One region of the Pseudarthrobacter sp. genome, then DNA from elsewhere that is predicted to be linked to it. Evidence: predicted binding sites of a transcription regulator. Region 1 holds the regulator's gene; the other holds the start of a gene.
What was found. Region 1 encodes Rex, which represses fermentation and respiration genes when NADH is low (regulators of the CRP and FNR family bind a similar motif). Its sites were predicted from a motif close to CTTGTGAANNNNTTCACAAG; they were not measured.
Positions count from the first base shown of each region.

Region 2: the regulator Rex is predicted to act here: its motif matches at 3,831-3,850, upstream of benA (benzoate 1,2-dioxygenase large subunit).

Region 1 covers NZ_JAKFFD010000024.1:6,715-11,965, reverse strand. The annotation lists gene V6M49_RS02215 (3-deoxy-7-phosphoheptulonate synthase) at 1-261, shown strand, start outside; gene V6M49_RS02210 (helix-turn-helix domain-containing protein) at 404-616, shown strand; gene V6M49_RS02205 (30S ribosomal protein bS22) at 773-871, shown strand; gene V6M49_RS02200 (HAD family hydrolase) at 1,074-1,892, opposite strand; gene V6M49_RS02195 (glutaredoxin family protein) at 2,054-2,308, shown strand; gene V6M49_RS02190 (redox-sensing transcriptional repressor Rex) at 2,398-3,123, shown strand; gene V6M49_RS02185 (hypothetical protein) at 3,181-3,999, opposite strand; gene V6M49_RS02180 (hypothetical protein) at 4,180-4,932, opposite strand; gene V6M49_RS02175 (YceI family protein) at 5,040-5,251, opposite strand, start outside.
Region 2 covers NZ_JAKFFD010000223.1:8,927-14,177, forward strand. The annotation lists gene V6M49_RS18215 (1,6-dihydroxycyclohexa-2,4-diene-1-carboxylate dehydrogenase) at 1-85, opposite strand, end outside; gene benC (benzoate 1,2-dioxygenase electron transfer component BenC) at 82-1,656, opposite strand; gene benB (benzoate 1,2-dioxygenase small subunit) at 1,780-2,316, opposite strand; gene benA (benzoate 1,2-dioxygenase large subunit) at 2,353-3,735, opposite strand; gene catA (catechol 1,2-dioxygenase) at 4,055-4,951, shown strand; gene V6M49_RS18240 (benzoate/H(+) symporter BenE family transporter) at 5,060-5,251, shown strand, end outside.

The sequences.
Region 1 (5,251 bases):
CACCACCGGCAGGCGGAAGTGGCGCTGGAAATCGGCGCGCAGCTGGAGGACGGCGGCGAGGCGGCACAGGCCATCGCGGGTGTCATGCTGGAGAGCTTCCTGGTGGGCGGAGCCCAGAACCTGGATGTCACCGAGCATGCGGCGGGCCGGGCGGAACTGGTCTACGGGCAGAGTGTCACGGACGCGTGCATGGATTGGGACGTCTCCGTTTCGGTCCTCGATCAGCTCGCGGCGTCCGCCAGGAAGCGCCGGACCGCTTAATGATTGCCCGGATGACTTTCACTACAGCCCCATGAACCTCTAGAGTATCTAACACATGGTTGGTGGATGGCTCAGCATCGGCACACCGAATATGAATCAAAGCTGGGGTATTGTCGTCATCCATCAGCAAAGGAATAGGGAAATGTCCGCAGAACAGAACTTCTCGAACGCGAAGTTCCTGACCGTGGCCGAAGTGGCCGAGGTCATGCGCGTCTCCAAAATGACCGTCTATCGGTTGGTCCACTCAGGCGAAATGCCAGCGGTGCGTTTCGGCCGGTCGTACCGGGTGCCGGAGAGCGCCGTCGAGCAGTACCTCAAGGGTGCTGTGGTGGACGGGCACTCCGAAACCGCCTGAGCATTACCTGCGGTCAGTGGGCATCGCCAAGAAGCGGTACCCTGTTAAGGAACGTTTTACGTCATTGTAAGAATCTGTCAGTTGTTTCAGTCTGTAGCTCTGTCCACGGACCATTTCCATCAGACAGGTACTGCATCTAGTTTGTGAGGAACTTTCGTGGGTTCAGTTATTAAGAAGCGTCGCAAGCGTATGGCCAAGAAGAAGCACCGCAAGTTGCTTCGTAAGACCCGTCACCAGCGCCGCAATAAGAAGTAGAGATACTTCGACAAGCGTGAAATGCCCGTTGCCTTCCCGGCAGCGGGCATTTTTTTTGCGTCGGGTGAGGTCGCCATCGACGTTTCACCGTCGCTTAGACACAGCCGAAAGGAGCTCCGCTGGTCGCTGGGCGACCTCTGTCGCTCGTTCGGCCGCGATGCGCTCCTACGTGAAACATCGACGGCGACAGTTGCGGCGGCGGTTATGCCCGGGGGCCGCGGATGCGGGCGAAGCCTTTCCACAGTCCGTAAATTACGCCGCCGGCCGTTGCTGCCTTGAGCCCCAGGGTGGCGGCGCGGCGGCCGGAACGGAAGTCGTAGACCGGCCAGTTGTTGTCCCGCGCGTGGCGGCGGAGCCTGGCATCAGGGTTGATGGCTACCGGGTGCCCCACGAGGGTCAGCAGCGGGATGTCATTGTATGAGTCGCTGTAGGCCCAGCACCGCTTAAGGTCCAGGCCCTCGTCGTGGGCCAGGGCCTGCACAGCCACTGCCTTGGCGGAACCGTGCAGGATGTCGCCCACCAGCCGGCCGGTGTACATGCCGTCGGCAACCTCGCCCACGGTGCCCAAGGCTCCGGTCAGGCCGAGCCTGGTGGAAATGACCGCGGCAACCTCGATGGGGGTTGCGGTAACCAGCCAGACCCGCCGGCCCACGCGCAGGTGCTGCTGCGCCAATGCCTTGGCGCCGGGCCAGATCCTGGACGCGATCATTTCGTCGTAGACCTCTTCGCCCAGGGCCTTGACGTCTTCCACGGTGATGCCCTCGGCGAGGGTGAGGGCGGAGTCGCGGACAGCGTGGACATCGTCCATGTTCTCGCCGCGCGCCACAAATTTGAACTGCTTCCACGCGAACCCCGCAGCCTGCGTCAGGGTGAAGGCGCCGCGTTGGTGCATCTTGCGGGCAACATGGAAGAGGCTGGCGCCCTTCATGAGGGTGTTATCGACGTCGAAGAAGGCGGCTTCGCCGGTCTGCATCAACGCATCCGGCTGGGTCACCACAGCGACGTACTTCTCCTCGGGCATGTCCACGAGTCTAGTCAATACTCGGTGACCAAGATTTCAGTGCCAGCGCGAGTGCCAGCGCTCGCCCGGATACCCGCGTCGCCGTCGACCCGCCGTACGCCCCGCCGTCGGCCGCTGTCCTCTGCCCAGCTCTCTGCCCTGAAGGGCGATACGGTTAATGCATGGCAAAACCCGAGGTAGTCCTCATCACCAAAGCAGACTGTCACCTGTGTGCAGGAGCGCGCGACGCCGTCGGACGCGTTACTGCCTCGCTGGGACTCGGGTGGACGGAACAGCAGGTGGACGAGCTGCCGGAACTGCGTGAGCGGTACGCGGAGGAAATCCCCGTAGTCCTGGTGGATGGAATCCAACGCGATTTCTGGAAGATCGACGAAGCCCGGCTGGAGCGCGTCCTCAAACGCGCCATGGCCCAATAGGAAAGCGGCCCGCAGAATGACACCGGCTTTGTTGGCACCAGCTGCGGGGCTCTAGAGTGGAGTCACGACGCGATGGGATGGAGGGGATAGTGACTTCACTGGATCCATCTCCCCATGCTGTCCAAGGTACAGAGGCTGGCCACAGTGCACAGCCCGTCCACGGCGCCGAGTCCACCAAGCAAATACCGCCCGCAGCAGTGGCCCGGCTGACCATCTACCTGCGCGCCCTTAACACGCTGCTGTCCGACGGCGTCGAACGGGTATCTTCGGAATCGCTGGCGGAAGCGTCAGGAGTGAGCTCGTCAACCCTTCGCAAGGACCTTTCCTATGTGGGTTCCTACGGCACGCGCGGAGTGGGCTACGAAGTGCAGTACCTTAGCCGTCACATCTCCGCGGCCCTGGGGCTGACCCACGACTGGAAGGTCGCCATTGTTGGCGCGGGTAACCTCGGCAAGGCCCTGGCCCGTTACGGCGGCTTCGAGTCCCGCGGGTTTGACGTCGTGGCAATTTTCGACGCCGACCAGATGGTGGTGGGCAATGAAGTGGGCTGGCTGCGCGTCAGCGACGCTGCGGACATGGAGGCCGTGTTGCAGCGGACGGGCGCCAACATGGTGGTCCTGGCACTTCCGGCCCATGCGGCGCAGGCCGTGTGCGACCGCGTGGTGGCGGCCGGCGTCCACAGCATCCTGAGCTTCGCCCCCGTTATGCTGCAGGTCCCCGAGGGCGTCAACCTCCGCAAGGTGGATATGGCCACCGAACTGCAGATCCTCGCCTATCACGCACAACGGGCGCAGACCCCGGACCAGACCGCCTAGTTCGTCGGCGGCTGATGGGGCCCACGCCCGTTAGGGTGTGGATGCGACTCGTTGGTACTACTGCCCGTACGGGTTGCCAGGCGTGGTGCCCGGGGCGCCGTACGGGTTAGCGAACGGCTGCTGCTTGCGGAAGTAAGGTGCCGCGGCCGGCAGGTAGAGCAGCACGATCGCTGCGATCCCGGCCAGCGTTCCCACAGTTCCGAGGCTCGGTGGTCCGAAGAGGCCGAAAATGGACAGTGCCGCGAAAACCGTACCGAGGATGCGGGCCCAGTTCTTGCCCTTGCGGACGAAGAACGCCACGAGCGCGTACAACCCCGCACCGATGATCGCGAAGACCACGAGCGATCCGGCAATGACACCCTTGAAGTCGTCGAACGCGAATTCCGCACCAGTGGCACCGCTGCTGCGCATGGCGTCGTCGAACGCATTCCGGAACAACGGATCGTCAAGCATGCCAATGCCCATCAGCAGGCTGATGACATACACAACACCCGCGCCAATCAGCAGCCAGAACGAGATGTTGACCAGCTGGGGAACCCCGTTGGATCCCGTGGTGTGCGGCTGCTCGGACGGGTACTGCGCGTAGGGGGACTGCCCGTACGGCTGCTGGCCATAAGGCGGAGGCGTGGGCTGGCCGAACTGCGGCGCGTTGTTCTGGCCATACTGCGGGGCGTTTTGCCCGTACTGCGGTGCGTTTTGCCCGTACTGGGGTGCCGGGGGAGTCTGCTGGCCATACTGCGGGGCGTTTTGCCCGTACTGTGGCGCCGGCGGTGTGGGCTGCCCGAACTGCGGGCTGTTCTCGCCGTATCGGGGCGCTGGCGGCTGGTTGCCGGGCTCGGGCTCGTTCGGAACGGGAGGCGGGACAGGAGTGCTCATGAGCGGTCCTTTGCAGGTCGGATGTCAGTTCGGCTGCTGGGTGCAGTCCAACTGGCCTGCCCCCAGTACGGCTTACTTCCCACCGTACCCCCGGCGGGTGCCGCGGGGGATCATTCCGGAGAGGTATTCCCACAGAACTCAGCGGGGGTCGCGCAAGGCTGTGTTTCTACTGGATCCGGTCTACGCGCGGCCCTTGGCGGCGTTGAACCAGGCCTGCGAGTTCGGCAGCCACATGAGCACCGTTGCCGCGGCGCTGATGAGGAAGCCCAGCCAGTTGTTGCCGATGCCTTGGCCCATGCCGCCGCCGCCCACGCTGCCGCCAAGCACGGCGAGCACCAGCGAAACGCCGGCCACGATGGTGAGCGCAAGTCTTGCCCATTCCTTGCCCTCCTTCATCTTCAGGACCAGGACAATCTGGGCCGCCGCCAGGGCCAGTGCCACCAGGACGAGCAGGAGGACCACAACGGCCAGCCCGGGTGCCACGACGAACAACGCCAGCGAACCCAACACGCCGAACAGGCCGCCAAGGACTCCCAGCATGCCGCCGATGAGCCAGATCCAGTACGAGACCTTGAGCTCGGTGGGCAGCCCGGTCACGCTGAACATGCCGGAGAACCCGGCCTTGGGCATAACGTCGTTGAAGTTGCGGGGGCCGTCGGTTGGCATCTCAAAGCGGAAGCCGCCCGGTTGGCCAGGCTGGTTGTATGGCTGGCCGGGCTGCGGGTAGGCCTGGCCCGGCGCGGGATAAGCCTGGCCCGGCTGCGGGTAGGCGGGTGGCGGCTGGTAGCCGGCCGGAGGAACGTTGCCTGCAGGCGGTACGTTGCCGGCAGGGGGTTGAGTGACAGGCGGCTGAGTGACGGGCGGCTGGGCGCCCGGTTGCTCGGCGCCGGGCTGCTGTGGCTGCTGTGGCTGTGGTACTTCACTGTTGCTCATGGGTCTCACTGTAGACCGCGTATCCGCCTGTATCTAGGGGATAAAAACAAAGCACCCCGACCGCCAGATTCCGGGGAATTGGTGGCCGGGGTGCTTCAGGAAGAAAACTATGCTGCGGGTGCGATGAACGCGAGCTCCAGGTTGACGGCAACCTTGTCGCTGACCAGCACGCCGCCGGCTTCCAGCACGGCGTTCCAGGTCAGGCCGAAGTCCTTGCGGCTGATGGTGGTTTCAGCGGAGACGCCGGCGCGGGTCATGCCGAACGGGTCCACGGCCACGCCGTTGAATTCGGTCTCGAGGGCAACGGGGCGGGTGACGC
Region 2 (5,251 bases), on a different contig from region 1:
TGCCCTGGGCGGAACCGGTCACCAGCGCGACCTTGCCGGCGTACCGGCCGGGAGTAACGAACTGTCCCGCATATGGCCGCGTCATAAGCGGCCCGTCTTGGCGTCGATCGCTCCGGCCATGGTGTCTTTGGCATCGCGTGCGTGGGCCATGATGACCTCCCGCACCCGTACCTTGTCCTGCCGCTCAAAGGCATCAACCACATCAAGATGGTCCTGCGTGACCCGCTCGAAGATGGGGGTTCCGGCTTCGAAGGCCGCGGCCATCTGGGCGTGGACGTCGAGCCGTCGGTAGGACTCAAGCAGCATGGGATTGTCGCAGACCACGAAGAGGTATTCGTGGAACTCTTCGTTGGTCCGTGCGAACTCCTCCGGTTCCCGGACGGTGCCGGCTGCTACTGAGCGGATGGTGGCTTCGGCGAGCCGCCGGAACTGGTGCAGCTGCTCCTCGCTGAGGCGGCCCAGCATCAGCTCGCTTACCGCAAGCTCCAGGCCCATGCGCGCGTCCAGCTGGGCGAAGCTGTCCTCCTTGCGGAAGTCCAGCCGGCCGGTCTCCAGGGAAGAGACCGCCTCGCTGCGGCTCATCGCGTCGCCTTCGGCCTCGATTTTTTCCGCAGGTGCCGGTGCACCCGTTTCCGCGTCACCCCCGGTGGTTTCCTTGGGGGCAAACCGCTCGAAGTAGAAGTTGGCGGGCTTGATGCCCTCAGAATCCAGCCACTTCGACACGGCGTTGACCATGGGAGGCGGACCGCACAAGTAGATGTCGACGTCGCCGTCGTTCAGGTGCTTCGGCTCGATGATCTGGGTGACATAGCCCGTGTGGGGAGCAGATGTGCCCGGCTCGGAGGCAATGTAGTCCCAGGTGAATGCGGGCAGCTTCGCCCCATACTCGCGCAACCAGTCCAGGCCGACGATGTCCGCCTCACGGGTCAGGCCATAAATGAGATGGACCGGTACCGACGGCGGGTTCTCGGAAAGCTTCTCGAGGATGGACAGGAGCGGGGCCAGGCCGGTGCCGCCTGCCAGGAGCAGCAGGGGTCGCTTGGGCTCACGGAGGAAGAACGAGCCGTAGGGGCCGGTGAACTCGATGGTGTCGCCCACCGCTGCCTTGTCCCGCAGGTATTCGGACATCGCACCCTGCGGCGTCACCCGCACCATGAACGACGCATCCTGCACCTCGGGGCCGCTGCTGAACGAATAGGAGCGCTCCGCGTCCGTTCCGGGGACCTTGATGTTGACATACTGGCCCGGGAGGAAGGCCAGGCCGTCCCGGTTTTCCGCCTCCAAGGTGAAGGAAACTGTCGTTTCCGAGTGCTTGTTGAGTTCCTTCATGGTGGAGGTGAAGGTGGTGGCCGAGGTTTTCGCCGATTCCGACGTTGCAGGGATCTGAATGGCCAGGTCCGACTCCGGAACCGCCTGGCAGGTGAGCAGGTATCCCTTTTCGAGCTCCTCCTCCGTCATCGCATCGTCAATGTAATCGCCCGGATCGAAGGAGCCGGAATCGCAGAAGGCCTTGCAGGTGCCGCACGCCCCGTCCCGGCAGTCCGACGGAATGTTGATCCGTGCCTTGTACGCGGCGTCCATCACGGTCTCGTAATCGCCGACCTTGATGACCTTGGTGACGCCATCCTCGAAGCTGAGGGCTACTTTGTGGCCCATTGTTTCCTCCTGGGTGGGGGCGCGTCGACGCGACCCGGGGTAGTGCGGATGTGCCCTACGGGCACGGGTTTTGAAACGGCCAAGGCCGGTGCCGGGCAAATGCCCGGCACCGGCGCGGGGCCGTCAGATCATGTAGACGTCCACTACGTGGTGGATGTAGTCGTTCTTGAGGACAACCTTCTTTTTCATGATGACCGGCTCGGCGCCGGCGAGGTCGATCGTGTAAAAGCTGGTGCCGAAGTACGTGTCCGTGGTGTTGTACCGGAAGTACAGGGTGAACCAGTTGAAGCGCACCTTCACCTGGCCGCCGTCGTGCTCCATGATTTCGACGTCGGTGATGTTGTGCCCGGTGCGGGGCTCCGGCAGGGAGGTGGCCGAGGACCGGTCCGTCTTGATCCGGAAGACGCGGTCCTCAATGCCGCCGCGGTTGTCATAGTAAATGAGCGAAATCTCGTTCTGCGGGTCCCCGGTCAGCCGGTCATCGACGTCCCATGCAGGCATCCAGAACTCCGAGTCCGGGTGATAGCACTGAAGCCACTCATCGAACTGGCGGTCATCCAGCAGGCGGGCCTCCTTGTAGAGGAAGGCGCGGACGGTTTCGAGGGTGGCGATCTCCTCGGCGCTCTTGAGCGCCGCAGCGGGCTGTGTCAGGTTGGTCATGGGTTCTGCGCTCTCTCTGGTTCCACGTGGACGGGGTCAGGCGGTGACTGGAACGGCGTCCAGCGCGGAAGTCTCTTCCTCCGCCAGAGCCCGGTCCATGACTTCTTTCCAGTACCCGTGCTGGATGGGGTAGAGCCCCTCGTCCTCGGTGCGCACCCCGGACGCGATGACCTTGGTCATCCCCAGCGCCTGGGCCTGCTCGTCGGGGCCCGCGATCTCATGGGTGGAACCGCGGGTCATGTCATTCCAGGGCGCCGAGGTGGCCCAGTAAGTCTTGTTGCAGGACCGGAACTCCTCGAGGTCATCGGGAGTGGCCATGCCGGTGGCATTGAAGAAGTCCTCGTACTGGCGGATCCGCTTGGACCTGTTCTCCTGCGATTCGCCCTTGGGCGCGATGCAGTAGATGGTCACCTCGGTCTGGTCCGCCGAGATGGGCCGGAAATGGCGGATCTGCGAGGAGAACTGGTCCATAATGTAGACATTCGGGTACAGACAGAGGTTCCGCGAGATGTTGATCATGAAGTTGGCCATCTCCTCGCCGTACTTCGCAACGAGCTCGTCGCGGCGGTCCCACAGCGGGCGGTCCTCCGGGTTGGTCCATTCCTGCCACAGCAGCAGGTGTCCGTGGTCGTAGGAGTAGAAACCCCCCTTGACCTTGCCCCACTTGCCGGCGTCCATGGCCTTGGTCTTGTTGGCGGAGTCGCCGGCGGTGCGGCGGGCCGTGGTGGCCGCATAGTTCCAGTGCACGGCGGTGACGTGGTAGCCGTCTGCACCGTTCTCGGCCTGCACTTTCCAGTTGCCGTCGTAGGTATAGGTGGACGCCCCGCGCAGCACCTCAAGCCCCTCCGGGGACTGGTCCACGATTGAGTCGATCACCTTGGTGGCATCACCCAGGTGTTCTTCGAGCGGGAGCACGTCAGCCTTCAGGGAACCAAAGAGGAATCCGCGGTATGACTCGAAGCGGGCCACTTTGGTGAGGTCGTGGGAGCCCTCTTTGTTGAAGGTCTCCGGGTAGCCGGCGTTGCGCGAGTCCTTCACCTTCAGCAGTTCACCCGAGTTCTTGAATGTCCATCCGTGGAAGGGGCAGGTGAAGGTGGTGCGGTTGTCCGTCTTGCGGCGGCACAGCATGGCGCCCCGGTGTGAGCAGGCGTTGACGATGCAGTTAAGGTTTTCGTCCTTGTCGCGGGTGATCACCACGGGAGTGCGGCCGATGTTTGTGGTGAAGTAGTCCCCCACGTTGGGGATCTGGGATTCGTGGGCGAGATAGACCCAGTTGCCTTCGAAGATGTGCTTCATCTCCAGTTCGAAGATCTCTTGATCGGTGAAAATTTCGCGCTTCGCACGGATGACGCCGTTCTCACGGTCGTCGATCACGGCGTCGGCAAGGACCTCGCGGACATGGGCCAGGTTCTCGGTCATGGCGTGCTCCTTCATTGGAGGGTGCTGGACGGATAGGCGGGAGGTCCGGGCCAACCCGCGGTGCCCAGGGGGACGTTGTCACGCCAGTCTTCCCTATCGTGATCGCCCTCACATCAGGCAAACACCTAGGTTCGGCCAAGGGTGCCTTTATGTCTGCTTCATGACAGAAAACAGGCAGAATCGATATTTGTAGCGTCCTTATTTGAGGCCTACGATGAGACGGTCATCACGCGAGCTGCGTCGCGACAGGTTCAGATCCTGCCCCCACCGGTTCGCACCGGGTTCAGGAGGAGTTCCTGTCCCCTATTCAAAGAGGAGTATGGACATCACCATGACCGAGACCCAAGCAGAAACCCGCCACGAGGACGAGGGCACTGCAGTCGAAGCCGGCTCCAAGGCCACCGAACGCTTCGCCGCCTCAGGCAAGCTCGCAAACCTGGATGTGCCGAAGGAAAGAGTGAGCCTGCTGGCGGGGGCACTCATCAAGGCCGCCAACGACATCGTCGTTGAGCACCAGGTCACCTATGAGGAATACAACGCACTCAAGGCCTGGCTCATCAAGGTTGGAACTGACGGGGAATGGCCGCTGTTCCTCGACGTGTGGCTGGAGCACACCGTGGAGGACGTCAACTCCCAGGACCGCCCCGGCACCGTGGGCACCATCGAAGGGCCCTACTATGTGCCGGGCTCCCCGGTGCTCCAAACCCCGGGCACCGTCGAAATGCGTGAGGACGAGGAGGGCACCCCGCTGCACTTCAGCGGCCGGTTCACCGACACGGACGGTAACCCGATCCAGAACGCCCAGGTGGAAATTTGGCATGCGGACAGTGCCGGGTTCTACTCCCAGTACGCGCCGGGCCTGCCCGACTGGCTCTTCCGGGCCACGGTCACGGCAGACGACGACGGCCGCTTCGAAATCAACACGATGCGCCCGGCGCCCTACCAGATTCCCACGGACGGAGCTTGCGGGCAGCTGATCAGTGCGGCAGGCTGGCACGCCTGGCGCCCGGCGCACATTCACATCAAGGTTTCCGCGCCCGGCTTCCAGCCCGTAACCCAGCAGCTTTACTTCCCCGGCGACCCGCACAACGCTGACGATATCGCCTCGGCAGTCAAGCCTGAACTGATGCTCGACGCCAAGCCGCGCACGGATGGCGGCACCGGCGAAGAAGCGGTCTATGACTACGTCCTCGCCAAGGAAGGCCAGCACAAGTAAGAACCACCGCTGACAATCCGTGCCGGCGCCTCGGCTCGGCACCGAAGGCGCCCTGGAGTGCAAACTCCAGGGCGTCTGTCTTTTTTGCCGCCGTTGCCAGGAGCCCGAATGCTGCCATCCCGTCAGGACCCACCCGCCACCCCCCTAGTGGAAACTGTTGCGGCCCATGCACGCCAGCCCCTGCTGGAACGCCCGGGTATCCGTCCCGCAGGCCTGCGCCAGGTCTTCCGTGACCTGGGCCTGCCCTATGTTTCCAACGGGGTGATCGGCCTTATCTTCTCCGCCTCCGGCCCGATAGCT